Regions from separate parts of the Ruegeria sp. SATB027 genome, predicted to be linked through region 3. Evidence: riboswitches for the same ligand, from Rfam matches in the RefSeq annotation. Region 3 holds a riboswitch; each other region holds the start of a gene.

Region 1 (7,559 bases), on a different contig from region 3:
ACGATCAGCGGGACCAGCGACGGGTTCACATGCAGAAAATGCTGAACCGTTCCGACAAATCCGCGTTGGTGATCGTCAAATTCGGCAACTTGCTCAGGGCTGCCCTTTGCGGCGGTTTCGAAATCGTCGGCTTGTCGTGAAGAATCGGACATGGAACTTCCCCCAAAGCGTCAGGTTTATGACGACTTTAGCAAGGTTTCAGGCGTGTGGGTGGTTTTGACAAGTGGAAGGCCGCGTAGCGGCCTTCCACACGTTCAGCTTAACCCCAGCAGAGGTCCATGCCTTCCTGAACCGAGATGGACTCGACGCCGTCGGCGGCCTTATCCGTCACAAGCGCCACGCCAGTGTCAAAAAAGTCCTTACCGGGTGTGTTCTCGGGTTTCGTCCCTTCGTCCGCCCATTTCTTGACAGCCTCAACGCCCAGCGATGCCATCAGCAACGGGTATTGCTGGGATGTTGCGCCGATGACCCCGTCCGCCACGTTCTGCACGCCGGGGCAACCGCCATCGACGGAAACGATCAGCACGTCATTCTCGCGTCCTATAGCCTTGAGCGCCTCGTAAGCGCCCGCTGCCGCCGGTTCGTTGATGGTGTGCACCACGTTGATCATCGGATCTTTGGCCAGCAGGTTTTCCATCGCGCGGCGGCCGCCTTCTTCGTTGCCAGCGGTGACATCGCTGCCAACAAGACGCGGGTCGTCTTCATCGCCAATCACGTTCGGATCGGCCAGATCAACACCGAACCCCTGCAGGAACCCCTGATTGCGAAGCACATCCACAGTGGGCTGGCTGACCGCAAGGTCCAACGTGGCGATTTTGGCGTCGTTTGCCGCATCTCCCAGAGTGGCTTTTGCCCATTGTCCGATCAGAAGCCCCGCAAGGAAATTGTCGGTGGCAAAGGTCGCGTCGGCCGAGTCGATAGGCTCAAGCGGGGTGTCCAGCGCAATCACCAGCAGCCCGGCATCGCGGGCCTGCTGCACCGCCGGAACGATGGACGACGTATCCGACGCGGTCAGCAGGATACCCTTTGCGCCATCCAGAATGCAGGTTTCAATGGCCTGAACCTGAGTTTCGTGGTCGCCGTCGACTTTGCCGGCAAAGGCCTTCAGCGTCATGCCAAGCTCTTCGGCTTTAGCGGTCGCACCCTCTCTCATTTTAACAAAGAAAGGGTTGGTATCCGTCTTGGTGATCAGGCAAACGGTTTCACCTTCGGCCATTGCACTGCTTGCCATGGCCGTAACCGCCAGCGCCGTGGCGCCTGCAAGTTTCGCAAGTTTCATCGGTAGTCCTCCCAGTTTTCCCAATGCCCGTCCGGGCATACGTTTGATCGGGCGAAAACCGGCCCGATCGAACGTGAAAACCATCACAAGATTCCAATTTCGAGTCAATAAATAAATCACTCTTATTTATTATTGACAGAAAGGAAGGGTTTCAACATTGTCGTCATGAAGGGGATGGCCGTGTCTGCAATGAACTCTTTGGACAATACCACTGGCGTACGCGAGCCAGATATGCGCGGCACCAACCAAAGTGGAATGCGGGCCCGAAATGAACGGCTTGTCCTGTCACTGGTCCGGCGCCATCAGGCCCTCGCAAAATCTGAAATCGCGCGGATGACCGGGCTGTCGGCGCAGACGGTCTCGGTCATCATGCGCCAGTTGGAAACCGATGGGCTGCTTCTGCGCGGCGAACCGGTCCGGGGAAAAGTCGGACAGCCCTCGGTTCCCATGCGCCTGAACCCGGAAGGCGCTTATTTCTTCGGGCTCAAAGTCGGGCGGCGCAGTACCGAATTGGTGCTGACGGATTTCCTTGGCAATGTCAGGCACCGTGAGCGGCGGACTTATGATTTTCCGACGCCCGAGGCGACATTGAGCTTTTCCAAAGAAAGCCTCGACAAAGTGATGGCGTCACTGTCGCCCGAGGCGCGCAGCCGGATCGCGGGTCTTGGGATTGCGATGCCGTTCTACCTTTGGGACTGGGCGCAGACATTGCAGGTTCCGCAGGAGAAAATGGATCCGTGGCGTGACGCGGACCTGAAAGGCGCACTGGCCGCAAGCTATGACTTGCCGGTATTCCTGCAGAACGACGCAACGGCCGCTTGCGGTGCCGAGCTGGTGTTTGGCCCGGCGGAAGGCCCACGAGATTTCCTGTATTTTTATGTGGGCTTCTTCATCGGGGGCGGGGTGGTTCTGAACGGTTCCATCTTTTCAGGGCGGGGAAACGCCGGTGCGCTTGGTCCATTGCCTGTGCCGGACGACGCAGGCGGAGTGAAACCATTGATAGATGTCGCCAGTCTTTATGTGCTGGAGCGCGCAGTTGGTGGGAATGCCAAAACAGCCGGCTCAATCTGGGAAACGACACAGCATTGGGACATACCGGAAACCCACCTTGAGAACTGGTTGAAACAGGCGGCGCACGGGATCGCACATGCCATCGTCTCGTCTTGCAGCCTGATCGACTTCGAATCTGTCAAGATTGATGGCTGGATGCCCGCAGGCATCAAGGCGCGGCTGGTGGAATTGGTTGAGGTCAAACTATCTGACATGAACCTGACCGGGCTTGAACGGCCCTTGGTGCAGGTGGGGACGGCAGGCCCGGATGCCCGCTCATTGGGGGCGGCCAGTTTGCCATTGTCGGAAAGATACCTGCTCGAAGGGTAGGTTCATTCCCGAAAAACCCCGACCTTTATCCAAAGCAGATCCGTCGGAAAAAGGGCATTGCCCGCTAAACTTTTTGACAGCCAGCGCAATTGATCGTTGACGGATGCCGAAGAAGTCTGGCAAGCCGCTCGGCATGTCCGGTTCCGGGGCGTGCTCAGGAATCAATAGGGAATGCGGTGCGGGCTTTGGCCCAATTCCGCAACTGCACCCGCAACTGTAAGCGGCGAGCAGGGCTGAAGTGCCACTGGTGTTAACCCGGGAAGGCCAGCCCAACGCTTTGACCCGCAAGTCAGGATACCTGCCGGACATGTGCCTTTGACAAGGGCACTCCTAATCGGCGACGGGATGTGCGTCGGAGCAGGATGCTTGAAAAAGCAGCTTAGCTTGGACATCCCCGCAGTCAAAACGCATCTCGTACCGGGGTTGGTGCGATGGGACAAGGACGACTATTGATGACCAAGCTGCTTTCCGCAGCCGCTGTGGCGATAGCGCTTCCAGCGATCGCAAATGCGCATTTCCTGCTGGAATACACCGCTGACACCATGATCGACGCACCGGGGAATGTTCCGGTCAAGCTGATCTTTTGGCATCCGTTCTCGAACGGGCATGTCATGGATCTGGGCAAGCCGCAGGAATTCTACGTGATCCACAACGGTCAGAAAACCGACCTGCTGGATACCCTGGAACCCGTACGTTTCGCCGGTGGCGAAAACGAAGGCGCGGCATTCAAAGGTTATGTTCCCGTCAAACGGTCGGGCGACTATGTGTTGGTGACTGTTCCCCAGCCCTATTATGAGGAATCCGAGGATATCTATATCCAGCAGATCGCCAAGGCATTCCTGAACCGCAACGAACTGCCGACCGACTGGATGAACCCGGTGGGCCTGCCGATTGAGATCATCCCGCTCACCAAACCAACCAACATCATCGCGGGTTCGACGTTTACAGGTCGGGTTATGGCCGAAGGCCAACCGGTTGCGGGTGCCGAGATCGAGATCGAGTACATGGCCGCAGAACCGGACATGGAAAGCGCTGCCGCCTCGGCTCCGACGGTCTCGCCGATGCCGGGTGGTGCATTGGTCGCAATTTCGGATGATAACGGGTATTTCACGTTCGGCGTTCCAAAAGCCGGCTATTGGGGTTTTGCAGCGCTCGGCGCCGGTCCCGTGACCGAACACAACGGCAAAGAACTAAGCCAGGACGCGGTCATCTGGATCCGCGCCTGGGATTTGGAGTAACCGTAGATGCACATCGTTGACGGAGCCTTGTCCAACCCGGTCGTGATCGGCGGTGCAGTCGCTGCTGCGGGTGGAATTGCCATGGGCCTCAGGTCGCTGGATCTTGATCGCATCCCCACTGCGGGGGTGCTGTCTGCCAGCTTTTTCGTGGCATCGCTGATTCATGTGCCGATTGGCCCTTCGTCAGTGCATCTGATCCTCAACGGTATGGCCGGGCTTTTGTTGGGCTGGGCCGCATTCCCGGCCTTGTTCGTCGGGCTTTTGCTGCAGGCCGTCTTCTTTGGCTTTGGCGGGTTGACGGTATTGGGGATCAACACCCTGAACATCGCGTTGCCCGCGGTTTTGGCCGGGCTGATCTTTGGCCGCTTGATCGCCCATGACTCACCTCTGCAAGGTGCGATATGGGGCGGGGTCGGCGGTGCCTTTGCCATCGCCGCCACAACCGGCATGGTTGCGTTTTCACTGGCCCTGTCCGGGGATGCATTCCTGCCAGCGGCCAAGCTTGTTTTCTTTGCACATATTCCTGTCATGGCGATCGAGGCGATCCTGACCGGGTTCGCGGTTTTGCTGGCGCGCAAGGTCAAGCCCGAGCTGTTTGTCAAAGGAGCGGTCGCGTGAGGTACCTGGCGATCATTCTGGTGCTGTGCTGCGCACCCGTACCTGCCTTGGCGCATAAGGTCATCGCCGGAGTGTTTGAATCCGGTGACGCCATCGAAGGCGAAATCGGCTTTTCCAACGGCGACATGGCAAGCGGGGCCGAGGTCATCGTCAACGGCCCGGACGGTGTCGAGCTGGGCCGTATCGTAACAGATGCAGACGGGTTCTTTATCTACACGCCAAACGCGCCGGTGGCCCATACTTTCTTTGCAAACCTTGGTGCCGGGCATGTGGCCGAGGTCACCATGCCCGCTGCGGATGTCGCCCGGATCATGGGCGTTGAAGCGGAACCCGACACCGCGCCGACAAACGCACCTGCCCAGACAGCGGCGGTGCTCAGCGATGAACAACAACAGGTCATTGCCAGGGCCGTGCGGGATGAGCTGCGCCCGCTGCGTCGGGAAATCGCCGCCTACCGCGAACAAAATGACCTGCAAACTGTTCTGGGTGGGATCGGATATATCGTCGGTCTGTTCGGTTTGGGCTTTTATTTTGCGGCACGCCGCAAGCTGGCGGCCTGATGGCTCACGTTCTGGGGCAACAGGAAAACACGCTGGTCAAAGCGGGCGCGCAGCGGCGCGGCGCGATCAACCCGCTTGATCCAAGGATGCGGATCGTGATGACGGTTGTCTTCGCGGTGGTGACTGTGGCGGTGTCCTCGCTGACGGCGCTGTGCGCGGCTTTGGCGGTGTCCCTTTCGCTTCTTGCCGCGTCGCGTCTGCCCTGGCGGAAAACGTTGAAACGCATGGCCATGATGGATGGGTTCATCCTTTTCATGCTGGTGCTGTTGCCATTCTCCATGCCCGGCGACCCGATGTTCACGCTCTGGGGGTTTCCCGCAAGCTGGCAGGGTTTCTGGAAAGCGGTCGAGATTGCTCTGACGGCCAACGCCGTCATCCTGTCCCTTATGGTGCTGGTCGGCACGATGGAGCCGGTCACTCTTGGCCACGCCCTGCACCGCCTGCGCTGCCCCGAAAAGCTGGTTCACCTTCTGATGTTCACCATCCGCTATATCGAGGTTCTGCGGGAAGAATACCTGCGCCTGCGCGCGGCCATGAAGGTACGCGGATTTCGCCCGGCAACAAACTGGCACACCTATCGCAGCTTTGGCTATCTCGTGGGCATGATGCTGGTGCGCGCGATCGAAAGATCCGAACGCATACTTGATGCGATGAAATGCCGGGGGTTTTCAGGCCGTATGCTGCTGCTTCAGGACTTTGCCCTGACCCGAAGGGACATCGTTTTTGCCGCAGGTCTTGGTGCCCTTTGCGCGGGTCTGATCATACTGGATTTGGCATGACACTGATTGCGCTTGAAGATATCTGCTTTGCCTACCCCGGTCAGCCACCCGTTCTTGACGGTGCCAGCCTCAGCCTGTCCACCGGTCAACGCCTGTCGCTGACTGGTCCGAACGGGGCGGGAAAATCGACCTTGCTGCGCATCACGCTTGGCTTGCAGCGCCCACGGTCCGGCACGGTCACGATCTTTGGTCAGCAAAGGGTGCAAGAGGCCGATTTTCACGACGTGCGCCGCCGGGTGGGCCTTGTGTTTCAGGATGCGGATGATCAACTGTTCTGCCCGACCGTCGCCGAGGATATCGCCTTTGGCCCGCTCAACCTGGGCAGAACGCGCGACGAAGCGCTTGCCATCGTTGAAAACGTATTGAGTGATCTGGACCTGATGCATCTGAAGAACCGCATCACCCACAAATTGTCAGGGGGTGAAAAACGGCTGGTTACGCTGGCGACCGTTCTGGCGATGGAGCCCGAGGTTCTGCTGCTTGATGAACCCACCAACGCGCTGGACCCACGAAACGAGGCCCGGCTGCTGGAAATCCTCCGGGCATTGCCGCAAGCGATCCTTCTTGTCAGCCATTCCCCGGCCTTCCGCGCCGAACTGGCACCGGATGCGCTCGATTTGCGAGACGGAAAACTGGTTTCTGTCTGACAGGACCAATCCGGGTTCAGCCGTGCCGCTTTCGGCTCATAAGCCCATATCTGACCGCCCATGCCCGAAACGACAGACGTCTGCGCCGGTCCTGTTTCACCGGGTGTTTTGATTGCGCGCCACCTTTTCGGTTGAACTCGAAAACGTCGATGATGCGCTCGGCGCAGCCGCAAGCTTCGCCCATGCCAACTTTGGCAAAGTAGAATTTTTCGAAACGTTCCGGGTTTTGCATGGCGCCCTTCCTGTTCAAGCGTAACCGCAAAAGCCTAGTGCCGCCAAATCACTTTGCTGCGGCCACAGGGGGGTGCTATGGCGCTGCGAATGCGCTTCCCGTCCAGACATTGTCCAGTTGATTGAAAACCGGCGAGGTGATGAGCATCTCCGCGGGGTACAGCAATTGCAGCTCATCCGCGAACCGCGTGACGCCGGGTACAAGCCCGGTGATGTTCTGCCACGCGGCCCAGCTGCCGGGATCGGACAGGCTGGTGGGATTGCCGGGATCAGCCGCCTGGTGCCAACCGGCCGCATTCAGGATCGGTGTAAGGGCAAAGCGCGCATCGTTGCTGTCAACCTCGGAACAGGCAGCAGCATCGCATTCCCAGCTTGTCCAGTCTGCCGCCGCGATGGTCCCGGCAATCGGGGCGGTGGCGTCGATGACCCGTGCCAGAACCTCGAACCCGCCGCCCGCAGTCGGACGGCTGAGCGACAGGGGGTCGGTGGCCACGGCATGCAGCGCCGCGGTCGGTGCGAGGCTGAGGGTTCGACCGATCAAAGCCAGCTGTGCAATACCGTCGGTCACAGGCCCCGATCCGGCGGCCGGCAGGACCCTGACAGGTGTCAGGATCGGCACCGCACCGCCACGTATCGCGATCTCCTGCAACGCATTGTCGAAGGCCGGTACGAAATCACTACGGATCGTGAAGCTCAGCGGGAAACTGGCCTGCTGCGGACCTACGGGCCTTGCCCCGTCGCGGGTGATGAAAGACATCGGCGGAATGGCACCCGGCTGCGGCAGCGAAATCTGCGGTCCCGCAATACCCAAAGCGGCCGCGATCATG
Region 2 (7,559 bases), on a different contig from region 3:
GGCTTCGTGGTAGAGATCAAACAGATGCGGAGCGACAGTGCCCGACAGATGTGCGAATGAGGCCATGTGATCCAGCGTCGCCGCGATCTCGGCGGCGCCGCGAAACCCATGGCGCTGCATCCCGGAAATCCAGCCGGGGTTGGCAGCGCGGGCATGAACGACGCGGCTGATTTCTTCCGGCAGAGTCCGGGCGCGCGGATTATCGGGGTTGGTGTTGTCCAGATGGTAAAGCTGAGCGGTGCCACCAGTGATGTTTTTGGCGGCGGCAAAACCGGCCTCATGCGTGGCATAATCGTTGGCCAGCAGCAGGTCAGTTTCTGTCAGATCCTGGAGGTGAACAAAACTGTCGGCCTTGGCGACACGATCCGTGATCCCCGCTTTGTCCTGCGCGATGTGTTCACCTTCCAGCGCGTACGAACTGGCCTCAAGCCATGCCTCCCCGGCTTGGGCGCGCGCCTCGTCCGTATAGGTCTCGGACAGATGGGTCATGTTCAGGCCGTAACTGCCGGGTGCCGGGCCAAACACCCGCGCAGCCGGGGCGTGACCGGCATAGGGATTCCAGTCGGTCGCTTCGTCACGCTCTGACAATGCCCGAACCGCCTGACCATAAAGGGCTGACAACGTGGGGAACACATCGCGAAACAAGCCCGAAACCCGCAAGGTGAGGTCCAGGCGCGGGCGGCTCAGGTCGGTGATGGGCAGCACTTCGATACCCGAAACCCGCTCGGATCCCTTATCCCAAACCGGCTTTACACCCAGCAGGTGCAGGGCCATGGCGAATTCTTCGCCCGCCGTGCGCATGGTGGCCGATCCCCACAGATCGACAATCAACCCTTTCGGGTAATCGCCTTCCTCCTGCAAGTGCCGCCGTACCAGTTCCTCGGCCAGTTTCACGCCTTGCGTGTAGGCTGCGCGGGTGGGCACGGACCGCGGGTCGGTGGTGAACAGGTTTCGCCCGGTCGGCAGCACGTCAGAGCGGCCCCGATAGGGCGAGCCGGACGGGCCAGCCTCGATCCGCTTGCCAGCCAACGCATTGATCAGGGCCTTGCGTTCGGCATGGGCGGATGGGGCTGGGTCGAAACTGCCGGTCACATCCGGAACACGCCCATAGACGTGCAGCCCGTCGCCAAACTGGCTTTCTTTGATATCGCAGACAAAGCGGTCGATGCGCGTGATTGCTTCCGCGGTGCTGGTGGCCTGGTTCAGGCCCAGATCGTGCTCCAGCCCAATGGCTTGCGCCTCATCCCGGATATCTTCCTGCAACCGGTCACGGCGTCTGGGGTCAAGGCCGTCCGCGTTTGAGAACTCGTCCAGCAGGGCTTCCAGCCGCACCATCCGGTCAGGCGTTCCGCTTTCTTTCATGGGGGGCGGGATGTGGCCCAGGGTCACGGCGCCGATCCGGCGTTTGGCTTGCGCGGCCTCGCCCGGGTCGTTGACTATAAACGGGTAGATCACCGGCAGGTCACGGATCAGCGCCTCGGGCCAGCAGTCTGCTGATAGGGCGACCGATTTGCCGGGCAGCCATTCCAGTGTGCCATGCGCACCGATATGGATCAGCGCATCCGCGCCAAGACCTTTGCGCAGCCACAAATAGAAGGCGACATAGCTATGGCGCGGGGTACGCGAAAGGTCGTGATAGTCGTCATCACGCAGTTCGGGTGTTCCGCGCTCTGGTTGCAGTGCGACCAGCGCCTTGCCGCGTCGCAAAGCCGTGAAGTGAAACGCGCCCTGAGTGAAAGTTGGGTCTTGCTCGGGATTGCCCCATACGGCGTGCAGATCGGTGCGCAGGGTCTGGGGCAATTCAGCGAGCGCACTCAGATAATCCTCAAGCGGCCACGATATCCGGGCGTCCAAGAGTGCGTCGGCAACCGGATCGCCAGCCGCGATGTTGTAGCCTTCACTGCAAAGATCAGACAGCATCGCCTCAGCCGAGGCCAGCGCGTCGAGACCAACCGCATGGGCCATTTGCCAGTCTTTGCCGGGATATGTGGACAGTACCAACGCAGGAACCTGATCTGCCTTGGGTTTGTCATTCAGGGCAAGCCAACCCGATACCCGGTCGATGATCGCCTCGATCCGGTCCGGCTCGGCCCGATGCGCAAAACGCGAGTATTCCAAATGCGGATCGCGCTTGCCCGGTTCTTTGAAAGAGACAACGCCTGCCGATATTCGCCCGTCCACTTCGGGCAATACCACATGCATGGCGAGGTCGGCGGGTGACAGGCCGCGTTCGGCCTCGGCCCAGGCCTTGCGTCGCGAGGTGGCGAGAGCGACCTGAAACACCGGCACATCCGCTGCGTCCAGAGGCGACGTGCCGGACGCGCCCTTGCCCGAGAATGAAGTGGCGTTGATGATCGCCGACGGTCGCAAGGCAACGACCTGTTCCCTGAGCCAGTCGGCAGCGGCTGGGGTCTTGAGCGACGGGGCAAACAGACCCACCGCCGGAAGCCCGCGGGCGCGCAGGCTGCGGATCAGGGCCGCGACCGGGGCGGTGTCTGCGGATGTCAGATACGCGCGATAAAAGGTGACAAGGATGCGTTTCGTATCGTTCTGGAATGCGGAACCCACCGGGACGACACCCTGATCTGGACACCACGCACCGCATTCGGGCAGGGTTTTCGCGCCCATCACTGGCCCGGCATAAAGCCCTGCTGCCAAGGCCATCTGGGCCAATGCGGCCTGCGCGGCGACTTCGCCGCCGGTGTCACACAAATGTGCGAGCCGCCGCAGGGTCGAGAGGGGCAGGGTCGAATACTCATCCAACCGAGTGTCTTCGCGCCCATCCGCCGGTAAAACGGCCAGCGCGATGCCTTTGGCCTGCGCCAGTGCCAGAACCTGTTGCAACCCGTAAGACCAATAGGGCACGCCACCTATCAGACGGATCAGGATGCCCTTTGCGCCCTCAAGTGTCTGTTCGACATAGGTATCGACGGACAGAGGGTGCTTCAGCGCCGCAAGATTGGCCAGCCGCATCGTGGGCATCCGCCCCTCAGGCCCGCCGCCGCGATGCCAGCCCGCCGCGAAAGCGCCCAGGTCACTGTCGGAAAAGGACAGCACAACCAGATCACCCGGGCTTTGGCCCAGATCGGTTGGGGTCTCGGTTTCCTCGAGCCCGTGGCTTTCGCGAAAGACGACGTGCATGACTTACTCGGCAACCTCGGTCACACCCACGAGGATATCACGGATTTCGGCTTCTTTGATGTCGTCATGCTCGGCAATCACGACCAGGCGCGAGCGGCGCTCTTCACCGGGCTCCCACGGGCGGTCGTATTGGTGACGAACCCGCGCGCCGACAGCCTGAACCAGCAGGCGCATCGGTTTGCCAGCGACGGCGGCATAGCCTTTGACGCGCAGGATATTCAGCTCAGTCGCAAGACGTTCGATTCTGGCTACCAGTTCCGCAGGGTCGGTCTGTTCCGGCAACTCGACGATGATGCTTTCGAAATCGTCATGCTCATGATCGTGATGGCCATCGTGATGTGACGGGCGGGCGTCCATATCATCTTCGGCGGCAGCCTCAAGGCCAAGCACGACACGTACGTCGACGACACCCTCGGCGACCTCGACAACGGGAAGCGGCCGCGGTGCCTCGGCGGCGATGATCTGTTTGGCTTTCGCGATGCCTTCCGGACCTGCCAAATCGGGCTTGGTCAGCAGGATGATATCCGCGCACGAGATTTGATCTTCGAATACCTCGGACAAGGGTGTTTCATGATCAATCGAGTCATCAGCGAGCCGTTGGGCATCCACCGCTTCAACGTTCGGAGCAAAGCGACCGGCGGCCACGGCCTCGGCATCGGCCAGCGCGATCACGCCATCAACGGTAATTTTCGAACGAATATCAGGCCAATCAAACGCTTTCAGCAGCGGTTTTGGCAGTGCAAGGCCGGATGTTTCGATCAGGATGTGATCCGGGCGCGGTTCCAGCGCCATCAGCGCCTCGATGGTCGGGATGAAATCATCAGCCACGGTGCAGCAAATGCAGCCGTTTGCCAGTTCCACGATGTTTTCCGCAGGGCAATCCGGTATCGCGCAGGATTTTAGAATGTCACCATCAACACCCACATCGCCAAACTCGTTAACAACAATCGCAAGACGCTTTCCCTGCGGGTTCTGCATCAGATGGCGCACCAGCGTGGTTTTGCCCGAGCCCAGAAAGCCGGTGATCACGGTGACGGGAAGTTTTTCTAGGTTCGACATGATCTCAGCCTCCAATCGGGGGAATGCGCGAGGCGCAGTTTTTGCGGAAATGTTCAGGACGGTCGCGCCACTTCACCAGACCATCGTCTGTGGCCAGATACTTGGTCACACCATCGATGATGACATCGACGTGATCGACTTCGTTCAGGTTCTCGTAAACAAAGGTCCAGCGATCCGGCCCGCCCCGAAGAACGATGGAACAGCCCTGATCGCAGTTCGAAAGGCATTCGACAGGTTTCAGAATGATGCCATCTGGCAGGGCAGCCTGTTCCAAGGCCTTGTGCAACAATGTGCCGGGACGCTCAGCATCATCCTCGAAGGGCAGACCCCGGCGGCAAGTCGTGCAGACCAGTAATTCTACCGGTGCGGTCTCGGTCATGTCTCTCATCCCCCCAAATCCTCTTCGCGGGGGACGGGGTTTCATGCGGGCACCACGTCTGCACATGGACCCGACACCGGAACACCCCGCCCGGTTTCAACTTCGGGTGTTGGCAGGTCTCCCGGCTTGCGGATGCCAGAGCGGTCGCTCTGTCGGATGTCCCGCCTTCCCGGCACAGGCCAGTGGCATTGGGCATCCTCTCCGGTCACGGTCGCGGGGGCGGCTGCGTTTGGCGGATGAACCGTTGACGCATTCCCTTTTCATCGGCTGTTGCCGACACCAACGTCCGGGACATGCGGCACCGCCGGCCCGCTTGTCAAGCGGTTCGCGCGCAACAAATAAGCCAAGGTGAAAAAAGCGACCTGTAGGCGTCGTTCGGCGGCATGAAGTGCGTGTTCGGTATGTGGTCGCATGACGGGAAAACGACGAACTTGGAGATGCGTCATATGAAAGTGGGATTTATCGGTCTGGGTAACGTTGGCGGCAAGCTTTCGGGATCCCTTTTGCGCAATGGCATTGACCTGACTGTGCATGACCTGAACGCAGATCTGGTGGCCGAATTTGTCGCCAAAGGCGCAAAGGCGGCAGAAGGGCCCGCCCAGCTGATGCGCGATTGCGATGCGGTGATCACCTGTCTGCCGTCTCCGGCAGCATCGGACGCAGTCATGAAGGAGATGTTGCCCGAAGTGGGCCCCGGCAAGATCTGGATGGAGATGTCGACCACAGACGAAGCCGAAGTCAAACGCCTCGGTGCCGAAGTCATTTCACGCGGCGGTGCAGCTGTGGATTGCCCGGTTTCTGGCGGGTGCCACCGTGCCGCGACGGGCAATATCTCGATCTTTGCGGGCTGTGACCGGGAAACGTTTGAACGAATTCTGCCGTTCCTGACGACAATGGGCCGCCGGGTTTTGCACACCGGCGAGCTGGGCTCGGCCTCGGTGCTGAAAGTGATGACCAACTATCTTGCCACTGCCAACCTGATTACCTGCGCCGAAGCACTGGTTACAGCAAAGGCTGCGGGGATGGATCTGAACACGACCTATGAGGCGATCAAAATCTCGTCCGGCACATCCTTCGTGCACGAAACCGAAAGTCAGGTCATCCTGAACGGGTCGCGCGATATTTCCTTCACCATGGATCTGGTGAAGAAGGATATCGGTTTGTTTCAGGAGGTCGCCGACCGCGCCGGGGTGCCGCTGGAAATAAACCCGGTGATGATCAACATCTTTAACGATGGTATCGCACGATATGGCGAACGCGAGCTTTCACCAAATATTATCAAACGGCTGGAAGAGGCAACCGGCCTGGATATCACCGCCCCGGGCTTTCCAGCCGAAATGACGGATGATGAACCGGAAGAGCCGGGATACGAGGTTGTGCCACAAGGGCGCGCCTGAGGGTAAGGCAAACACCAGACTACATCGCGCCCCGTGAACGAGCAGGGGTAGGCTGGTGTTCCGAAAAACACGCCATATCTGGCCCGCAGTTCGACAGAATCGCGGGCCATGAACGTCTGAAAATACCAAGCGTCACACGCGCGTACTGCGGGGCCAAGTCAGCGATTAGGATGTTGTTGGAGGCGAGTACCGGAATCGAACCGGTGTACACGGATTTGCAAGAGAACGACATCAAGAATAACTAATTAAATTCAGTATAATGCGTGGGTAAATTGATGCTGTGTGCCATTTTGTGCACAGGTGTATTTTCCCGCATATAGCTGATTTAGCTGGTTTTTTCTTCTGCTTCGCGCGCGATCTTAAAAGCCAGCATGAGGATTAGCATACATGCAAACAATCCACTTACGTCGCCAATGAAGTAACCAATCAAAGTATTTGTGTTGTGGCTAAAAGCCCAACCCATTCCAAATGTATTGATTGCTGAGGCAATTGCACCTGCTACCATCACATCTCGCCAATTTGCTGCACGATTTGCCGTTATTCGAAAGTCCATCCCAAACTTTGCTAGCACCCAAAAAGTTACCGCGGCACATACTATTCCAGAGAAAACACCAGCAAGTCCCGTCAGTGTGAAACCCGCAGCCCCAAAGTTCACCCAGTGCGTCAGTAAGGCAGTTGGTGCGAATAACGGGATAGCTTTCCAGCCCATCATCCATGCTGACAATATGCGGACGCCATGTGGGAGGAAAAGTAAACTGGCATAGGGTGCAAGCTCTGGCGTGTACTGGGCTTGCAGGGGGAGCAGAATGTAAATTGAGATTCCAAATGCGAGTAAGTGCGCAAGCGAAATAATAAGAAACGGTGTCAGCAGGTTTTGGTTGCTAAATGCTTTCAACGGCTCAGCTACCTAGCTCTTTTGACACGACATACGAAGATCGTTGTCGACCCTGCGCGTGTCGCAAATACCCTGCTTCTACTAGTTCTCGCAATGCTCGAAAAAAGGCGCTGCGCGACACACCGTTCAGCAATTCATGTTGCCGCAGTTCTTCCGTCTCAACCGTTTTTGAAGTTTCGCTCAGGAGCGTTGCGGCGTACACAATATTTCTCTGCACGGCACTTAAATCATCAATGCCTAAGTCCCGCTCCATGCCAAGTAGCAGTTGCTTCAGACGTGCTAATTTTTCAATCCCTGTCATGCTTAAGCCCAAAGCTGCAAACTAGTTGTCTTCCAACATAGGGCTTGACTGGTGTGCGCAACAAGTCCCAATTTGGCACTTATAGGTGAAGCGTGAGCTACTTGTGCTTCGCGTGAATGAGAAAAGTTAGAGGATTGAGGCAGTGAAATTTTTTGTACCACAAGTAATTTTGGTGATGGCAATTGTCTTAGCTACATTCAGTGGTCCGTCGAACGCAGGCGGTGTGAGATTTGAGCAGAGCGCGTCGAACTTGCCAAACTCATACAAGCGGTTGCGAAAATTCGAAGGAATCGAAGCAAAACGTATCCACTCGTTTTCGATTTACGGGGGGGATTGCGCAACATCTGCCTACGGCGATGGTACAGGCAAGGGTGACTGTTCCTATGG
Region 3 (7,559 bases):
ACGTCCAGAGGACCGCCAGCAGAACCAGCGCCGAGACAGCGGGGTGGGACCGTGTGACCACCCAAAGCATCGTCGTCAGGACAGCCTTGGGCGGTGGGTGCAAAAGAAAACCCCCGACGACAACGCCGAGGGCAGACAGGTACTTCATGGATCAAACTCCTGCAGTTGCTTCTTTATTTAGATGCAGGAAGTTCCTCGGTTTCTGGGTGGTGCGGACATGAAATTTTCTATGGGCGAATGTCTGACCTGAGGAACTTTTTTGCCGTTCGCTTCACGTTTGCCAATAGCCGCAGCCAGCCCGTAGCAGTCATTCTTTATTGAGCCGACTTCAAATGCGGCCACTAGCCAAATCACCAAAGTTTCAGAATAATGTCTCTGACCACGGCTTGGGTGATATCTAGTGTCGGAATCGCTAGTAGGAAACCTCCAGCGATGCCTAGACTTAGTGACGCGAAGCGAGCCAAACGGAATGTGTGCATCTCTCCTGTCCACCATTCTCGCGCCAAGTAGCTGATATAGTCGCCATGTCGCGAAATCATATGAGAACGAACATCAGGTCTGTAGCCGGACACCACCGGTTTTTTACTCCTGAACTTGTCAAACACTTTCCAAAATAAAGGCAATCTCGGCTTCCAGTGATCGGAAAATACTTGCGCTTCCATGTCTGCAAGCTCGTGGACGCTGTAGCGTTCTCCTACTCTGGCGGCGAACTCCATGTCTCCTTTGGCCAACTCTAAGATCTGCGGACGAAATGCCTTAAAAATTAGATTGGAAAAGAACAGGAGCAGACTACCAAAGAAAACCAACCTCATCTTGGCTATACCAGTTAGGAAAAATGGTGTTTCTGCACTCGGTTCAACTCCAGCTATCATTCGATATGAAATGATTTCAGCAACTTGGTCGTTGAAAAGGATCATATACCCAATGATCGGAACCAACGCGACGACGCGTGTTAAGTCATTGTTGGCAATTCGTTCAACTGACTGCCATTGCGTGAGTTTCCAGTCAGAATGGAACTTCATTGAAATGCGCTACTCCCTGACAGCCGTGGTCTTTCAACGACAAGAGAGGTTGTATCCCTCAACGTTTTGAGGACGATACCTCATTGAAAACTTGACGGAAAGCTGAACCGACTGTCTATTTGAGAGATAACATTCAATTTCAAGTTGTAGGCATATAGATGACTGAGAAGTTGCCAGATTACCTGGCTCAAGGCGAAGCCGCCCGTTTGTTCCCTGTTCTGTCAACCACATCAAAGGAAGGTCGCACAACGTCTATTGTGCTGGCCTGTATGGTTCAGATTGAAGAGTTGGGAGCCGCATTGCTTCAATCGGTGGGCCAGAAGCGCGGAAGACGGGCACAGGTTCATGCGTTCACCGAGGTAGTATTCAAAAACCAGTCCAAGACAATTAAGGACCGACCCGACGGATTGATTGTCCTGAAGGTTGGCTCTCGCGAGTGGAAGGCCCTTGTTGAAACCAAAGTTGGGAACAACACCCTCGATGCCGAGCAAATTGAAAGATACCGTGTTCTTGCCAAAGAGAACGGCGTCGATTGCGTCATCACAATATCCAATCAATTCGCGACTACGCCGACGGCGCACCCTGTTGAGGAAATCAGGAAGAGCAGGTCCAGGATTCCCGTGTATCACTGGTCATGGATGCATGTGGTCACGACTGCAGAGTTGCTGATCAGCAATGAGCAGGTTGAAGACAAGGACCAACTACTGTTGCTGAATGAGCTTAGGCGCTTCCTCAACCATGAGAGTGCTGGCGTTCAGGGTTTTCATAGGATGCCCAAAGAATGGGGCGATCTCAACAAACTGGTGTCGTCTGGCGGCGTCATTCCAGCACGGTCGCCAGAGGCACAGATCGTAGTCGACGCTTGGCATCAGGAAACCCGAGACCTGTCGCTAATCTTGAGCCGATTGGTGGAAACATCCGTTAGTGAGAAACTGTCGCGCAAGCACATCAATGATCCGGCTCAGCGAAAAAAAGACGAACTGATGATGCTTCGCGAACACCACCAGCTCCAATGCACATTGGATGTGCCGGACACGGCGGCCCCCATCGAAGTCACCGCAGACCTGAAACGACGGTGCGTCGACGTCGGTATGACCATCCGCGCGCCTGAAGATAAGAAGTCGACAAAAGCCCGGCTGAATTGGCTTCTGCGACAGATAAAGGTCGAAAACATGGAGGGGCTGTATATTCGCTTGCTTTGGCCTGGTGCCAGCGAGCCGACGCAGCACTTGGTTTCAGAATTACGGGAAGACATCGATATCTGCCAAGAAGGTAAAGACCACCTCGTTACGCACGGCTTCCATGTGTTCCTATCCAAACGCCTCGGCGGGCGTTTCACACAACAGGCTAACTTCATATCAGACTTAGAAAAAGTCGTTCCGCTATTTTACGGGGAAGTGGGTTCAAATTTGTCTGTTTGGAAGAAGGCAGCGCCCAGAATCAAACATGACAAACCAACAGCTGAGGACGTTTCCACAGATGCAATTGCCGAGGATGCGGAGGACTTCGAAGGCTGACTTAAGCCCCCAAAAAGTGTTTTATGAAAGCTCCACAACTAGGAGAATTCAGCACTCTATCAGCCCGAAACGGGAAAGATATTCATGCAATCAGAGGTGAAGCACAGAAGCGTTCTGCACCTGCTCGAGTAAGCGAGCTTCAATCATTATGGGTAAGTTCATGAGCATTAATGATGCTGCGAAAGGTGCGATTAGCGCATATCTTGCCATGTCGAAACCCGGCTATGCCCTACTAGTTGATGCGCCCTGGGGCGCGGGGAAAACGCACTTTGTACGACAAGTTTGTGAAGTAGACACGAAACACCACAAAGTACGCTACGTATCGCTCAATGGGGTAGTTGACGCTATTGGATTTCGCCGAGCGCTTCTCAAGGAGAGTTTGGACGTTGAGTCCGCGAAAAGGCTGGCGGGGATGGCCGACGCTTTTGCGCGTGTTTTCAAGATGGGTGACCTCGGCAGTTTGACGCGTGACTACCTTGAAGAGCGTATGATCAGTGAACTACCGGAAACACTCATTTTCGATGATCTTGAAAGAGCAACATTGCCACCGGAAGAAGCTCTTGGTCTGATCAATGATTTTGTTGAGCATCAGCAAAAGCGCGTCATTATCCTTGTGCATTCTGGTGAACATCCGGAACAAGAACGGTTTCGTCAACGGAAAGAAAAGCTCGTTGGGCGGACGATCCGGATTTTGCCCGACTTCACCGCAGCATTTCCAACGTTCCTTGAAGATGTCCCGGAAGGGCACGGCAAAACGTACCTGAAGGATCACGCATCTATCGTGAAAGAAGTTTTTGACCAGGCGGATCACGGCAACCTTCGCCTGCTGCGAAGTTCTGTTCGTGATTGCGCGCATCTCCTCGACACTATTGCGAGCGCGAGGTTTTCTGCTCAAGATGCAATGTCACGCTTTGTTCGAACATACCTGTCTATTTCGATGGCACTGGCGAGAGACGAGATCAGTTTAGAACAGCTATCTCACAGGGGGGGCGGTGTGGTCGTTGGAGCTGGTGAGGAAAATGAAGAGTTTCAGAATCTGAGACAACTAATTGATCGGCACGAGGGTGCAGACATATTCGCCCATAGTGGCTCTGCCTTTCCGATTTCACTTGATGAACCACTGTTTGTGAGGGGCTATATCGACCCCGCCCAATTGGAGGCGATCATTCAAGCAACCCGTCAATTTGAACCTCAAGAAGAAAACCCGCTTTGGAAAGTAGCAATTCATTGGGGCGACATGGGCTGGGATGAGATTGGCGCGCTAATCGAGCAAATTAATAACTACATTTTCGCCAAGACGCCCATCGAACCTGGACCTTACCTTCAACTTGCTGACACAGTTCTGCGCTTGCAAGAATATGGCGCCTTCACGGAAGACCGCCAGCAACTGAAGGATCGCATATTGAAGCGTGTTTCAGAGTTGCGAGCCGGAGACGCAATTCCACCTGCTAAGCTGGGAGTACAGTTTGGTTGGGGGCTACGCGGAAAACACTTTTCCTTTGGGGGATATGGATGTGATGCTAACGACGAGTTTTACGAGATCATTGATGCGATGAGGACAGCCCAGATCGAGGGCTATGAGGCTAGCCTACCCGAGATCACGTCAACGCTGTTGCAAGCGTTTGAAGACGATATCTCGCAAGTCTATCTCAAATTCAGATACGTCAACGACGAAGATTCATTCTACGGCGTTCCCATTCTTCATCTCCTCGATGTTAAACGCTTTGCTGCAGTTGCCATGAAGCATTTGAAGCAAGGCAATACGCAAGAGCTTTGCCAGGTTCTTGGCAAGATGTCTGATCGCCATGGCCCCGACAACAAGTGGGAAGACGAACGGAAATGGGCGTTGCAAGTACGCGAGGAAATGACCCGAATTGCCAAAGAGAACGGTCCTATTGCCCAAGCGCATTTACAACTTACACTCAAGTATTGTTGGAGGTTTCAAGAGCCTACCGACATCGGAGGGGGTGCTCCGACGAAAGAACAATAAGAGTGAGCTATGTGGTTCAATGTCGTTCAGCCTGCACGCACCGATTAGAACAACAAAGGTGGCCGATTTCCAACTCAGGAATTCGCACGAAGTATGTGACAGCGGTGAAAACCGCCAAACTTTGCAAAGCTCGCTTTCTGTGCCCATTTCCCTTTCATTCTTTACCTTGCACCCACACCACCCCCCGTCAGCCCCCGAAACGCCTCGTCAGCGGTCCTGTCCTGCGCCAGTTGGCGGTTCTCTAGCGGTCTCGTAACGGGTCTCTCTAGCGGTCAAAATGCCCGTCGATTCGCTCAGCAGAATGCCCCCGAAACCGCCCCAGTTTCTCGGGCTAGTTGGAAAAGTTCTAAGGTTTCATCGGGGGGCAAGGATTCCTACCACCCCAGCCATGATTTTCCCTAATATCACACACTATGAATCCGGGTCCGGATATTGGCGCGTTCTCAGCGGCTTTTCTGATATCAGCGCCATGTTGAGACGCGCAGGTCCATGCTCTTGCGAGAAAATAGGAAAGACCCCGGAGTTTTTTCTTGCCGCAGGGTAAGTGTTAAGGTACCCGCGTTTTACCGGTCCCGATGTGGCTAAGAGGGAATCCGAGGTGCCTTTTGGTGCCAACCGGAACTGCCCCCGCAACTGTAGGCGGCGAGCGCTGTCCATTTCCGTCACTGGGCCATTTTGGTCTGGGAAGACAGGACAGACAAAGACCCGTCAGTCAGGAGACCTGCCGGTATGAAACCGAAACACACCGGGCGGGGTTGTCCGGGGAGGTTGCCGAAGAAACGCGCCGGGCGGTCTATTTTCTACCCTGCGCTCACAGCAGGCAGTAAAGCGTCTGTTGCTTCGGTAAATGCCCATTCACCCGTTCTCTGGTCATTGACACATGGAGATCGATTGTCATGTTTCTACGCACTGGCCTGATTGGCCTTTCCTTGCTGGCTACCAGCGCTGCCGCCGAAGGAAACTTTCCCCTAACCATCGAAAACTGCGGTCACTCGGTCACGTTTGACGCGCCAGTGACGTCGTCAGTCACGGTCGGCCAAGCCGCGACCGAGGTGCTTTATGCGCTGGGTGTGGGCGAGCAGGTTCTTGGAACTTCGGTCTGGTTCAACGAGGTGCTGCCTGAATATGCCGAGGTGAATGCCAAGGTAGAGCGTCTGGCGGACAATGATCCCAGCTTTGAAAGCGTTGTTGCCAAGCGGCCGGGACTGGTCGCAGCGCAATATGAGTGGCATGTCGGACCCGAGGGCATCGTCGCCACGCGTGAGCAATTTCACGAACTGGGCATTCCAACGTATGTAATGCCTGCAGATTGCATCGGCAAAGACAATACGGTCGGCGGCGATGGCACCCGCCTGCAGGCGTTCTCGACCGATACGCTGTATCAGGGTATCGAAGAACTGGCGGCAGCCTTTGATGTGTCCGAACGCGGCACGGACCTGGTTGCCGAGTACAAGGCCCGCGAAGCCGCAGCCGTCGCCAAGGCGCAAACCGTGAAGCTGGACGATGTGTCAGCCGTATTCTGGTTCTCCTCTCCCGAAATGGAAAGCGACCCGTTTGTGGCCGGACAGAAAGGCGCACCGGGATACATGATGAGTAAATTGGGTATCCGCAACGTCGTCGAGACGGATGAAGAATGGCCAACAGTGGGCTGGGAAACCATTGCCAAGGCCAATCCGACGGTGATTGTTATCGCCAAGATGGACCGCCGTCGCTTTGCTGCGGACGACTACCTGAAAAAGCTGGAGTTCCTGCGCACTGATCCGGTGACCAGCCAGATGGATGCGGTCAAGAATGACCGGATCGTCATTATGGATGCGCAGGCCATGGACGCCACCATCCGCGCAATCCCGGCACTGGAGGATCTGGCCGAGAAGCTGGATACCATCGGAAACAACCTGTGAACGAGGTCGCCGCAATTTTACGGCAGGGTTTCAAGGCTGCGTGCTTTACCGTGCCATTGTTGATTGCGGCGGTTCTTGCGGGCGCGATGATCGGGGAGACCTCTCTGTCGCCCGATTTGGTTCTGTCCGTTCTGGCCAACAAGCTGGCCGGAGCGGACCTGCCCGTCGACCCCATTGATCAGGGTATTATCTGGAGCTACCGGCTTCCTCGCGCTCTGGTCGCTGCGTCCTGCGGTGCCGGTCTGGCTGTCGCAGGGGTCGTGTTGCAGGCTTTGCTGCGCAACCCGTTGGCCGACCCTTACATTTTGGGCATTTCTGCCGGGGCCTCGACGGGTGCCGTGGCTGTAACCATCGCTGGTTTGGGTGGGGGGGCCTTGTCGCTGTCTTTTGGCGCGTTCAATGGCGCGCTTTTGGCTTTTGGTTTTGTCGCGTTACTGGCCCGAGCCGCTGGCGCAGGGGGCGGACGGGCTGCGACGGCACAGATCGTCCTGGCGGGAATTGCCGGGTCTCAGTTGTTCAATGCGCTGACGGCCTTCATCATCGCCAAATCCGCCAATGCCGATCAGGCGCGCGGGATCATGTTCTGGCTGATGGGAAACCTCAGCGGCGTGCGCTGGCCGGATGTGTATCTGGCCATTCCGGTGGCCCTTGTCGGTTGGCTCATTTGCCGCTTTCACGCCAGAGCACTGGACGCCTTTATTTTCGGCTCTGATTCAGCGGCCTCGCTGGGCATATCGGTACGTCGGGTGCAGGCAACCCTGATCTTTGCGACCGCACTTACAACAGCTGTCATGGTTTCTGTCGTCGGATCCATTGGCTTTGTTGGGCTGGTCATCCCTCATGCTGCCCGGTTCCTTGTGGGACCGGGGCATCGCAGGCTTATCCCAACCGCCGCCTTGATCGGAGCGGTCTTCCTGATCGGCGCAGATATCGTGTCGCGCATCATCATCCCGGGTCAGGTTCTGCCGATTGGGGTGGTTACTGCCCTGATCGGTGCGCCTGCCTTTGCCGTAATTCTGGTGCGCGGCCAGAGGAGCGCCCGATGAAGATCGAGGCGCAAAACCTGACATATTCCGTTCGCGGCAAGACTTTGCTGTCAGACGTATCCTTTGTCGTGGAGCCCGGCGAA
Region 4 (7,559 bases), on a different contig from region 3:
GTTTCCGTTGTCGGGGAACTTGGCCCGTATATAGTCGCCACGCAGCAAGAAGGGAAGAGGCGAATGCGCTGGGTCGTATTGTGGGTCTTCAGCGCGATGACAGCGCTGGCCGAAGGTGAAAAAGCAGGTGAGTTCGACTATTACGTCCTGTCGCTTAGCTGGTCGCCCAATTGGTGCGCCCGTGAAGGGGACGCGCGCGGGTCAGACCAATGCGACGACCGGCACGACCACGGATGGATCCTGCACGGGCTCTGGCCGCAATTTCATCAGGGCTGGCCATCCTTCTGCCGCTCGCCCGAGGCGCCGCCAACGCGCCGCATGACGCGGGAAATGGAAGATATTCAGGGTAGTGCGGGCCTTGCATGGCATCAGTGGAAGAAACACGGCACCTGTTCGGGGCTATCTGCGCCCGACTATTTCGCCCTGTCCCGGCGTGCCTATGATGCTGTCGAACGCCCGCAGGTCTTCCGCAAACTGGACGCATCCGTCAAACTGCCGGCTTCGGTGGTCGAGGATGCGTTTTTGAAAGCCAATCCGGAGCTGGAGCGCGATATGATCACGGTCACCTGCAAACAGGGCTATATCGAAGAGGTCCGCCTATGCCTGTCGCGCGACCTTGATCCGGTGCCATGCGGCCGCGATGTGATCCGCGACTGCACCGCCAAGGACGCGCTGTTCGATCCGATTCGTTAAAGCTTTTTGTTCTGGCAGTCCCGCGCATAGTCCAGCGCCTTGGCGGTGCCTTTCAGATCAATCGCCATCACCACCTCGCCTGCGGTATTGTAAACCGTCATCGTCTTGTTCTGGGCAATCGCGGTGACGAAACTCCTGTCGGTAAAAAACACCGTCGCACCGGGCACTTTGCGTTCATTGAACCCGATAGCGGTGGCATCAAAGCTCTTGCCGTCCAGTTCGAACCGGATGGGATAGCTCTCACCTTGCTTAATGTCGCCCCAGGCTTTGTTGTACACGGCGAAATACCCGCGATTGCCCAACGCGTCGTAACCCAGCCTGACCACCGAGAGATCCTGATACACCGTCTGGATCAGACACCCGTTCCCAAGCGCGGGGTCCATCATGATGTTCCAGCCTTCGACGAAGCCCTTGTCCACAAGGTCCTGCGACAGGGCAGCGGTTGCGGTGAAGGCGGCGAGGGTGAAGGCGAGAAGGCGGGTCATAGGCGGCTCCAAAATAATCGCTGAATTTACCTATCCTTAGAGTAGTTCCATGGTCATCCAAAGTCGCTTTTTTATCAACGAGACTGTTCTGACAACGATGATGAGTACAGCATGAGTTCCGAACCCAAACAATTTGTTCAGGTCACTATGGTTTCAACTCCGTTTGAAAGATGAAACACGCAACCCTGAGTTCGGGGTAGCTGTAGCAACTTGTCCAGATCGAGACCCAACCAAAGCCCTCTTAGCACCAAAGACGTGACGCCGTGGGTTACTATGATCGCAGGTTCATCTTGTTCCTTCAGAAATGAGTCTACTCTACCGCAGATATCATCGAAGCTTTCTCCACCCGGGCTGCGGAAGAACCAATGATAGCTTTCATAGGAACAATCGATTTGCTCTCGGATGAATTCACGCGTTGCGCCTTCCCATTGCCCAAACGCGATTTCCATAAGCCGTTCATCATGTATCAACTCATGATGAGGCGTTGTTGCCAAGCGGGCGGTATGCATTGCTCTCTCTTGCGGGCTGACAAAAACGCGCGACGGTGCATTCGGTATTCGCCTGAGTATCTCATTTTGCTTCAGGGCCTGAGACTTGCCGATTTCCGTCAACGGGGAATTCTTGCGCCCTTGGAACCTCCCCAGTGTGTTCCATTCGGTTTCGCCATGTCGCAGTACAAAAAGATCTGGATACTTGTTCAAGATGTGTACCTGAATTGAATACCGTTGGAGATGCCGTTCCTGCTGACTTTTTATTAAGGTCGTTGATTTACAGATGCTGACCTAAAGTTCCTTTCGCGCCCTGAGCGCCGCCGTGATCGTTCCGTCATCCAGATAATCCAACTCTCCGCCGATGGGCACGCCTTGCGCCAGTGAGGTCAGGCGCACCTGGCCTTCCAGCTGATCCGCGATGTAATGGGCGGTGGTCTGGCCGTCGACGGTGGCGTTCAGGGCAAGGATCACTTCGGTGATCCCCTCGGCTAGGACTCGATCCCTGAGGCGGGGAATGCGCAGCTCGTCCGGGCCGACCCCGTCCAGTGCAGACAGTGTGCCTCCCAGCACGTGATAGCGGCCCTTGAAGACCCCTGACCGCTCCATCGCCCAGAGGTCGGCGACGTCTTCGACCACGCAGAGTTCGCCGGTCGCTCGGGCCTCGCTATTGCATATGTCACAGATATCCGTGGTGCCCACATTGCCGCAATTCAGGCATTCGCGGGCGGTGACGGCCACTTGCTGCATGGCGTCTGACAGGGGCGTCAGCAGCAGAGCGCGTTTGCGGATCAGGTGCAGCACCGCGCGGCGGGCCGAGCGCGGGCCCAACCCCGGCAGTTTGGCCATCAGGTCGATCAGATTGTCGATTTCGCTGTTCGTGCCCATGGCCTGTCCTGCTTTGCGCCGGAGGGAGCCTCCGGCGGGAGTATTTGGGAAAAGATGAAGCTCAGAACGGTAGCTTGATGTCTTTGGGCAGGCCCATGCTTTCGGTCAGCTTGCCCATCTCTTCCTGTGAACGTTCGGCGGCTTTGGCCTGAGCGTCCTTGATTGCGGCCAGGATCAGGTCTTCGACCACTTCCTTGTCGTCGCCGTTGAAGATCGACGGATCAATGTCCAGCCCCTTGAGTTCACCCTTGGCTGTGGCCGTTGCCTTGACCAGCCCTGCACCGGATTCGCCGACAACCATCATGTTGTTCAGCTCTTCCTGCATTTCGGTCATCTTGGTTTGCAGGTCTTGTGCGGATTTCATCATCTTGGCCATGTCGCCCAGTCCGCCAAGCCCGCCGAGTCCTTTCAGCATCAGTCGTCTCCTGTGTTTCTGTTTGGTTCTAAATACGGACCGCAGGCAGGTGGCACAAGAGGTCTCCCGCCTGTCCAGATCAGAGCGTCGCGGACCGATCATTTATGTGCCCGCATTCCCTCCCTCAGGTGCATCGTGGAAGGGGGGGAGTATGCCGGTTTCTTGAAACTTGGACCCGCGGGCTCAGGGGCTAGTCCTCTTCGAACGGGTCCCATTCCTCTTCGACTTCGGGAAGGGCCTCGGTCTCAACCTTGGCGGCGCGCTGTTCCGGTGTTTCGATCCTAATGATCTTTGCCTTGGGGAATTGCGTCAGCACGGCCTGAACCAGCGGGTGTTCTTCGGCCTCGGCTTTCAGGGCCAGTTCGGCCCGGTCCCGCACTTCCGCGATGGTCGCGGCATCCCCGTCCGAGACAATGGAGACGGCCCACCGATTGCCGGTCCAGCGTTGCAGGGCAGAGCCCAATCGCGACGCCAGATCCGACGGTGCCTGAGGCGTCGGGGTGAATTCGATCCGGCCAGGCTGGTATGACACAAGGCGCACGCCGCTTTCCACCTCGACAAGCAGTTTCACATCGCGGTTCGTGCGGATCAGTTCCACCACATGCCCGAAGGTTGGATAGCGGGCCAGGGCCGTCTGTGCATCCTGCGCCAGTGCGGCAACCGGTGCGCCACCCGCTCCGCGCGGGGACGATGTATAGGCAGGCGGCGGGGTCGCGTTGGATTGCGTTGCCACCGGGGCCTGCCGGGACGGTGACATGCCCCCGCCCGGCCCGCCGGGTGGCGAAGGTGGGGCGTCTTGCAGCCGTTTGATCAGCTCTTCGGGGCTGGGCAAATCGGCGACATGCGTCAGTCGGATAACAGCCATTTCGGCGGCCATCATCGCGTTGGGCGCGGCAGAGACTTCCTCCAGCGCCTTCAGCAGCATCTGCCACATCCGGGTCAGAACCCGCATCGGCAAGGCCTCGGCCATGTGCTGGCCCCGTGTGCGTTCGTCGGGGGAAACTGTCGGGTCTTCGGCCGCGTCGGGTGTGATCTTTACGACGGACACCCAATGCGTGATTTCGGCCAGATCGCGCAGCACGGCCAGAGGATCTGCACCTTCCGCATATTGACCGCTCAGTTCAGTGAGCGCCCCTGCCGCGTCACCGCGCAGGATCATGTCCATCAGGTCCAGAACCCGACCACGATCCGCCAGACCCAGCATCGCACGGACCTGATCTGCCGTCGTCTCTCCGGCTCCGTGCGAGATTGCCTGATCCAGCAATGAGGTCGCGTCGCGGGCCGACCCTTCTGCAGCGCGGGTGATCAACGCCAGCGCATCGTCGGCGATCTGCGCGCTCTCGGCCCCGGCGATCTTGCGCAGCAGGCCGATCATGTCTTCGGGCTCGATCCGGCGCAGGTCAAAGCGCTGACACCGCGACAGAACCGTGACCGGCACTTTGCGAATCTCGGTGGTCGCGAAGATGAATTTCACATGTGCGGGCGGTTCCTCGAGCGTCTTGAGCAGCGCGTTGAATGCGCTGGTCGAGAGCATGTGAACCTCGTCGATGATGTAGATCTTGTAGCGCGCGCTGGCGGCGCGATAGCGGACACTGTCGATGATCTCGCGGATATCGTTGACGCCGGTACGGCTGGCCGCATCCATTTCCATCACATCGACATGGCGTCCCTCCATGATTGCGACGCAATGCTCGCACTGACCGCAAGGCTCGGTTGTCGGCCCTCCGGTTCCATCCGGTCCGATGCAGTTCATGCCCTTGGCGATGATCCGCGCCGTGGTGGTTTTTCCCGTTCCGCGAATGCCGGTCATGATAAAGGCCTGCGCAATCCGGTCGGCCTCGAAGGCGTTTTTTAGGGTGCGCACCATAGCATCTTGACCCACCAGGTCGGCAAAGGTTTCCGGGCGGTATTTGCGGGCGAGAACCTGATAGGCGGGGCTGGGCGTGTCTGTCATGTCTTCTCGCTCGGATTCGGTGCTTCGGCACAGCGTAGTGGCGGCGGCAGTCCGCGTCCACTGTGGGGCGCGATGATTTTTTGTTTCAGAAACGGGCTGGTTTCCAACTAAACTGGTCCAGCGGATTTAATGACTCATTTCTTAAAGAGTACCTTGGGGGAGGACGCACTTCATGTCGCAGCTGGTCATTTTTGCTCTGCAGGTCGGAGGCGGAACGCTTGCCCTTACTTCAATGCCCGGGCGTGGCGGGGATTACGTCGGCGATCTGGATATGATTGCTGCTTGGAAACCGGGCCTTGTGATTTCAATGACGACGGATGTTGAAATGCTTCAGGATGGCGCGCAGCACTTTGGCAGCGACATCCAAAGCCGTGCCAGCCGGTGGGTTCACCTGCCGATCGAAGATTTTGGAGCACCGACGCAGGCGGTTCAGAAGGCCTGGCCAGAGGTCAGCGCCACGGCCCGACATGCGCTGTCGGGCGGTGGCCGGGTTCTTGTGCATTGCCGTGGGGGGTGCGGCAGATCCGGGATGATTGTTCTGCGACTGATGGTTGAATGCGGTGAACGCGCCAGCGACGCACTGGACCGCCTGCGGGCCGTGCGCCCCTGCGCTGTCGAAACCGATGCGCAGCTGGCCTGGGCGTCCCGGATCACCCCGGCACAGGTGGAAGTGGGATCAAGCTGACAGCTGCTGGGGTGCGTAGCCGGTTTTCCGGGGCCGGATCGTTGAAACCTCGATCATGGCGCAAGGCGGGTTCGCGACAATGCCCGAGGGCAGCGTGCTGAATGTAGGTCCGAAGATCAAATCGGCATAGGCATCAAGGTCCCGTATTGCCGTATCAGGGTGCGCCCCGCAGAAAACGCGAACGCTGTCGGATCGCGCTCGGATCGTTGCCATGCACCCTTCCGCGCAATGTGACAGCGCGCTGTTGCCTTCAAATTCGAAATCCTCGCTGGTGGCCGAAACCGCCTGCGCCATGGCTTCGGAAATCGAGCGGGCCAGTCGCGCCAAAGCCGGGCAGGTTTTGCCCGTCCGCTGGCACACTGTAGCGCTGTATTCGTGTGACTTTGTCTTCCAGATCATCCTGCGCCCTCCGCGCGTGGTGGGCTGGATATTAGGGCAGGTGGAACAGCGTTTCGCCATCAGGACCTGCCCGGACACCCCGCCCGAGTTTCGGTTTCAGTTCCGATGGCAGGTCTCCTGACTTGCGGGTCATTGCTCTGCCGACCTTCCCAGCCCGTGGGCCAGTGGTATTTCGGCATTGCTTACCGCTTACAGTTGCGGGGGCAGTCGCGGACTTGGTTGATATCTGTGTGACCAGACAAACCGCACCGTGTTCCCTTTTCATCCCGACCTCTTGTGGGGGCCGGAAACCATCACACAACCGCTAGCGCCTGATCGCGTTCCGAGTCAAGCCGATCTTTAGGCCGGACGTTTGGTCATGCTGGATGCGGTTTACCTTCCGGCCTAGTGTCGTCGGCATCGAAGGCAGGCAAACCGATTGTTTCAGCGAAAGCCGGGGATCATGTTGGATACGGAACAGACAGTGTTGATCGAAGATTTCCGCTTTCCGTCCGGGTCTGTGACCTTGTCGGCGCGGCTGTACCGGCCAGTGGGTGAGTCGGACACGGTTATCGTGCTGAACAGTGCCACGGGTGTGCCGCGTGACTATTATCAACACTTCGCGCGATGGCTGGCCACCGACCGGGGGATAGCTTGCCTGACCTATGACTATCGGGACTACGGGCTTTCTTTGGTCGGCCGCCTGAAAGACGCAACCGCGACAATGGCGGATTGGGCGTTGATCGACATGCCAGCGGCACGGGCCGAGATGCGCAGGCGGTTTCCAAAGGCGCAGCAGTGGACCATCGGCCATTCGGTCGGTGCGATGCTGGGGCCGGTGCAGCCGGATATCGACCAGATCGACCGAATGATCGGTGTGTGTTCGGGGCTGGTGACTTTGAAAGATCACCCATGGCCCTATCGGGGGTTGGCAGGGCTGTTCTGGTATGGCCATGCACCGCTGATGGTGCGGGCGCTTGGGTATCTGCCCGGCAAAGCAATCGGGTTTGGGTCGGACCTGCCCGCCTCGGTCTACTGGCAATGGCGCAAATGGTGTACAGCTCCTCTTAGCTACGTTCCCGAGATCGGGCAGAATTTGCCTGATGCGCATTGGGGCAGTTCTGGAACACCTGTGGATCTGTTCACGTTCGAAGATGACCAGATGGCTCCGCCCGAGGCAGTTTGGCGCCTTGCCGACCTGTACGGCCCCGAGTCCAGACGCCACCTTCTGAAGCCTGCTGAATTCGGACTGCCGGAAATAGGCCATATCGGAGCATTTGCCCGTCGCAATGCAGCGGTCTGGCCGCGCCTGATCGCCTGATCAGACGCGACGCAGGTTTTCCTAACACCTTGCAGTTATGGCCGTTTGCGAAGTTTCTTGTCCTGCATGACACCGCGCACCATCTTGCCGAACGCCTTGTCCCGCGCCCGCGATTGGGCAACGGTTTCCGAGTTTCGCTGATCTTCGCGCCGCAGCTTGCGCCAACGGTCCAGCCGGGTCGGGTCAAGTACGCCTTCGCCGATTGCGTTCTGCACGGCACAGCCGGGCTCGGTCTCGTGCTGACAATCCGAA

Evidence for each region. A riboswitch is a leader RNA that binds a small molecule or an ion and turns the genes downstream of it on or off. The one in region 3 is predicted to bind cobalamin.
Region 1: another riboswitch for cobalamin. It lies ahead of AC2FPW_RS16155 (DUF4198 domain-containing protein); the one in region 3 lies ahead of AC2FPW_RS00485 (ABC transporter substrate-binding protein).
Region 2: another riboswitch for cobalamin. It lies ahead of AC2FPW_RS07480 (DUF1636 family protein); the one in region 3 lies ahead of AC2FPW_RS00485 (ABC transporter substrate-binding protein).
Region 4: another riboswitch for cobalamin. It lies ahead of AC2FPW_RS15325 (hypothetical protein); the one in region 3 lies ahead of AC2FPW_RS00485 (ABC transporter substrate-binding protein).

Annotation. Positions count from the first base shown of each region.
Region 1 is NZ_JBXWTH010000054.1:12,115-19,673, reverse strand. Features, by position in the region: gene AC2FPW_RS16170 (ABC transporter permease) at 1-152, opposite strand, end outside; gene AC2FPW_RS16165 (sugar ABC transporter substrate-binding protein) at 260-1,279, opposite strand; gene AC2FPW_RS16160 (ROK family transcriptional regulator) at 1,469-2,659, shown strand; cobalamin riboswitch at 2,781-2,979, shown strand; gene AC2FPW_RS16155 (DUF4198 domain-containing protein) at 3,112-3,897, shown strand; gene cbiM (cobalt transporter CbiM) at 3,904-4,515, shown strand; gene AC2FPW_RS16145 (NikL family nickel/cobalt ECF transporter subunit) at 4,512-5,075, shown strand; gene cbiQ (cobalt ECF transporter T component CbiQ) at 5,075-5,854, shown strand; gene AC2FPW_RS16135 (energy-coupling factor ABC transporter ATP-binding protein) at 5,851-6,501, shown strand; gene AC2FPW_RS16130 (hypothetical protein) at 6,518-6,733, opposite strand; gene AC2FPW_RS16125 (hypothetical protein) at 6,809-7,559, opposite strand, start outside.
Region 2 is NZ_JBXWTH010000031.1:63,082-70,640, forward strand. Features, by position in the region: gene cobN (cobaltochelatase subunit CobN) at 1-3,141, opposite strand, end outside; gene cobW (cobalamin biosynthesis protein CobW) at 3,145-4,200, opposite strand; gene AC2FPW_RS07480 (DUF1636 family protein) at 4,205-4,579, opposite strand; cobalamin riboswitch at 4,674-4,878, opposite strand; gene AC2FPW_RS07485 (NAD(P)-dependent oxidoreductase) at 4,981-5,976, shown strand; gene AC2FPW_RS07490 (hypothetical protein) at 6,302-6,871, opposite strand; gene AC2FPW_RS07495 (hypothetical protein) at 6,876-7,172, opposite strand; gene AC2FPW_RS07500 (heparin lyase I family protein) at 7,315-7,559, shown strand, end outside.
Region 3 is NZ_JBXWTH010000006.1:14,934-22,492, reverse strand. Features, by position in the region: gene AC2FPW_RS00505 (hypothetical protein) at 1-148, opposite strand, end outside; gene AC2FPW_RS00500 (hypothetical protein) at 351-1,022, opposite strand; gene AC2FPW_RS00495 (hypothetical protein) at 1,181-2,539, shown strand; gene AC2FPW_RS00490 (P-loop NTPase fold protein) at 2,700-4,529, shown strand; cobalamin riboswitch at 5,080-5,272, shown strand; gene AC2FPW_RS00485 (ABC transporter substrate-binding protein) at 5,426-6,430, shown strand; gene AC2FPW_RS00480 (FecCD family ABC transporter permease) at 6,445-7,476, shown strand; partial or broken gene AC2FPW_RS00475 (ABC transporter ATP-binding protein) at 7,473-7,559, shown strand, end outside.
Region 4 is NZ_JBXWTH010000048.1:48,237-55,795, reverse strand. Features, by position in the region: gene AC2FPW_RS15360 (ribonuclease T2 family protein) at 64-693, shown strand; gene AC2FPW_RS15355 (hypothetical protein) at 690-1,178, opposite strand; gene AC2FPW_RS15350 (histidine phosphatase family protein) at 1,316-1,879, opposite strand; gene recR (recombination mediator RecR) at 1,961-2,554, opposite strand; gene AC2FPW_RS15340 (YbaB/EbfC family nucleoid-associated protein) at 2,616-2,969, opposite strand; gene AC2FPW_RS15335 (DNA polymerase III subunit gamma/tau) at 3,160-4,923, opposite strand; gene AC2FPW_RS15330 (protein-tyrosine phosphatase family protein) at 5,096-5,608, shown strand; gene AC2FPW_RS15325 (hypothetical protein) at 5,600-6,007, opposite strand; cobalamin riboswitch at 6,098-6,316, opposite strand; gene AC2FPW_RS15320 (alpha/beta hydrolase family protein) at 6,450-7,307, shown strand; gene rsgA (ribosome small subunit-dependent GTPase A) at 7,343-7,559, opposite strand, start outside.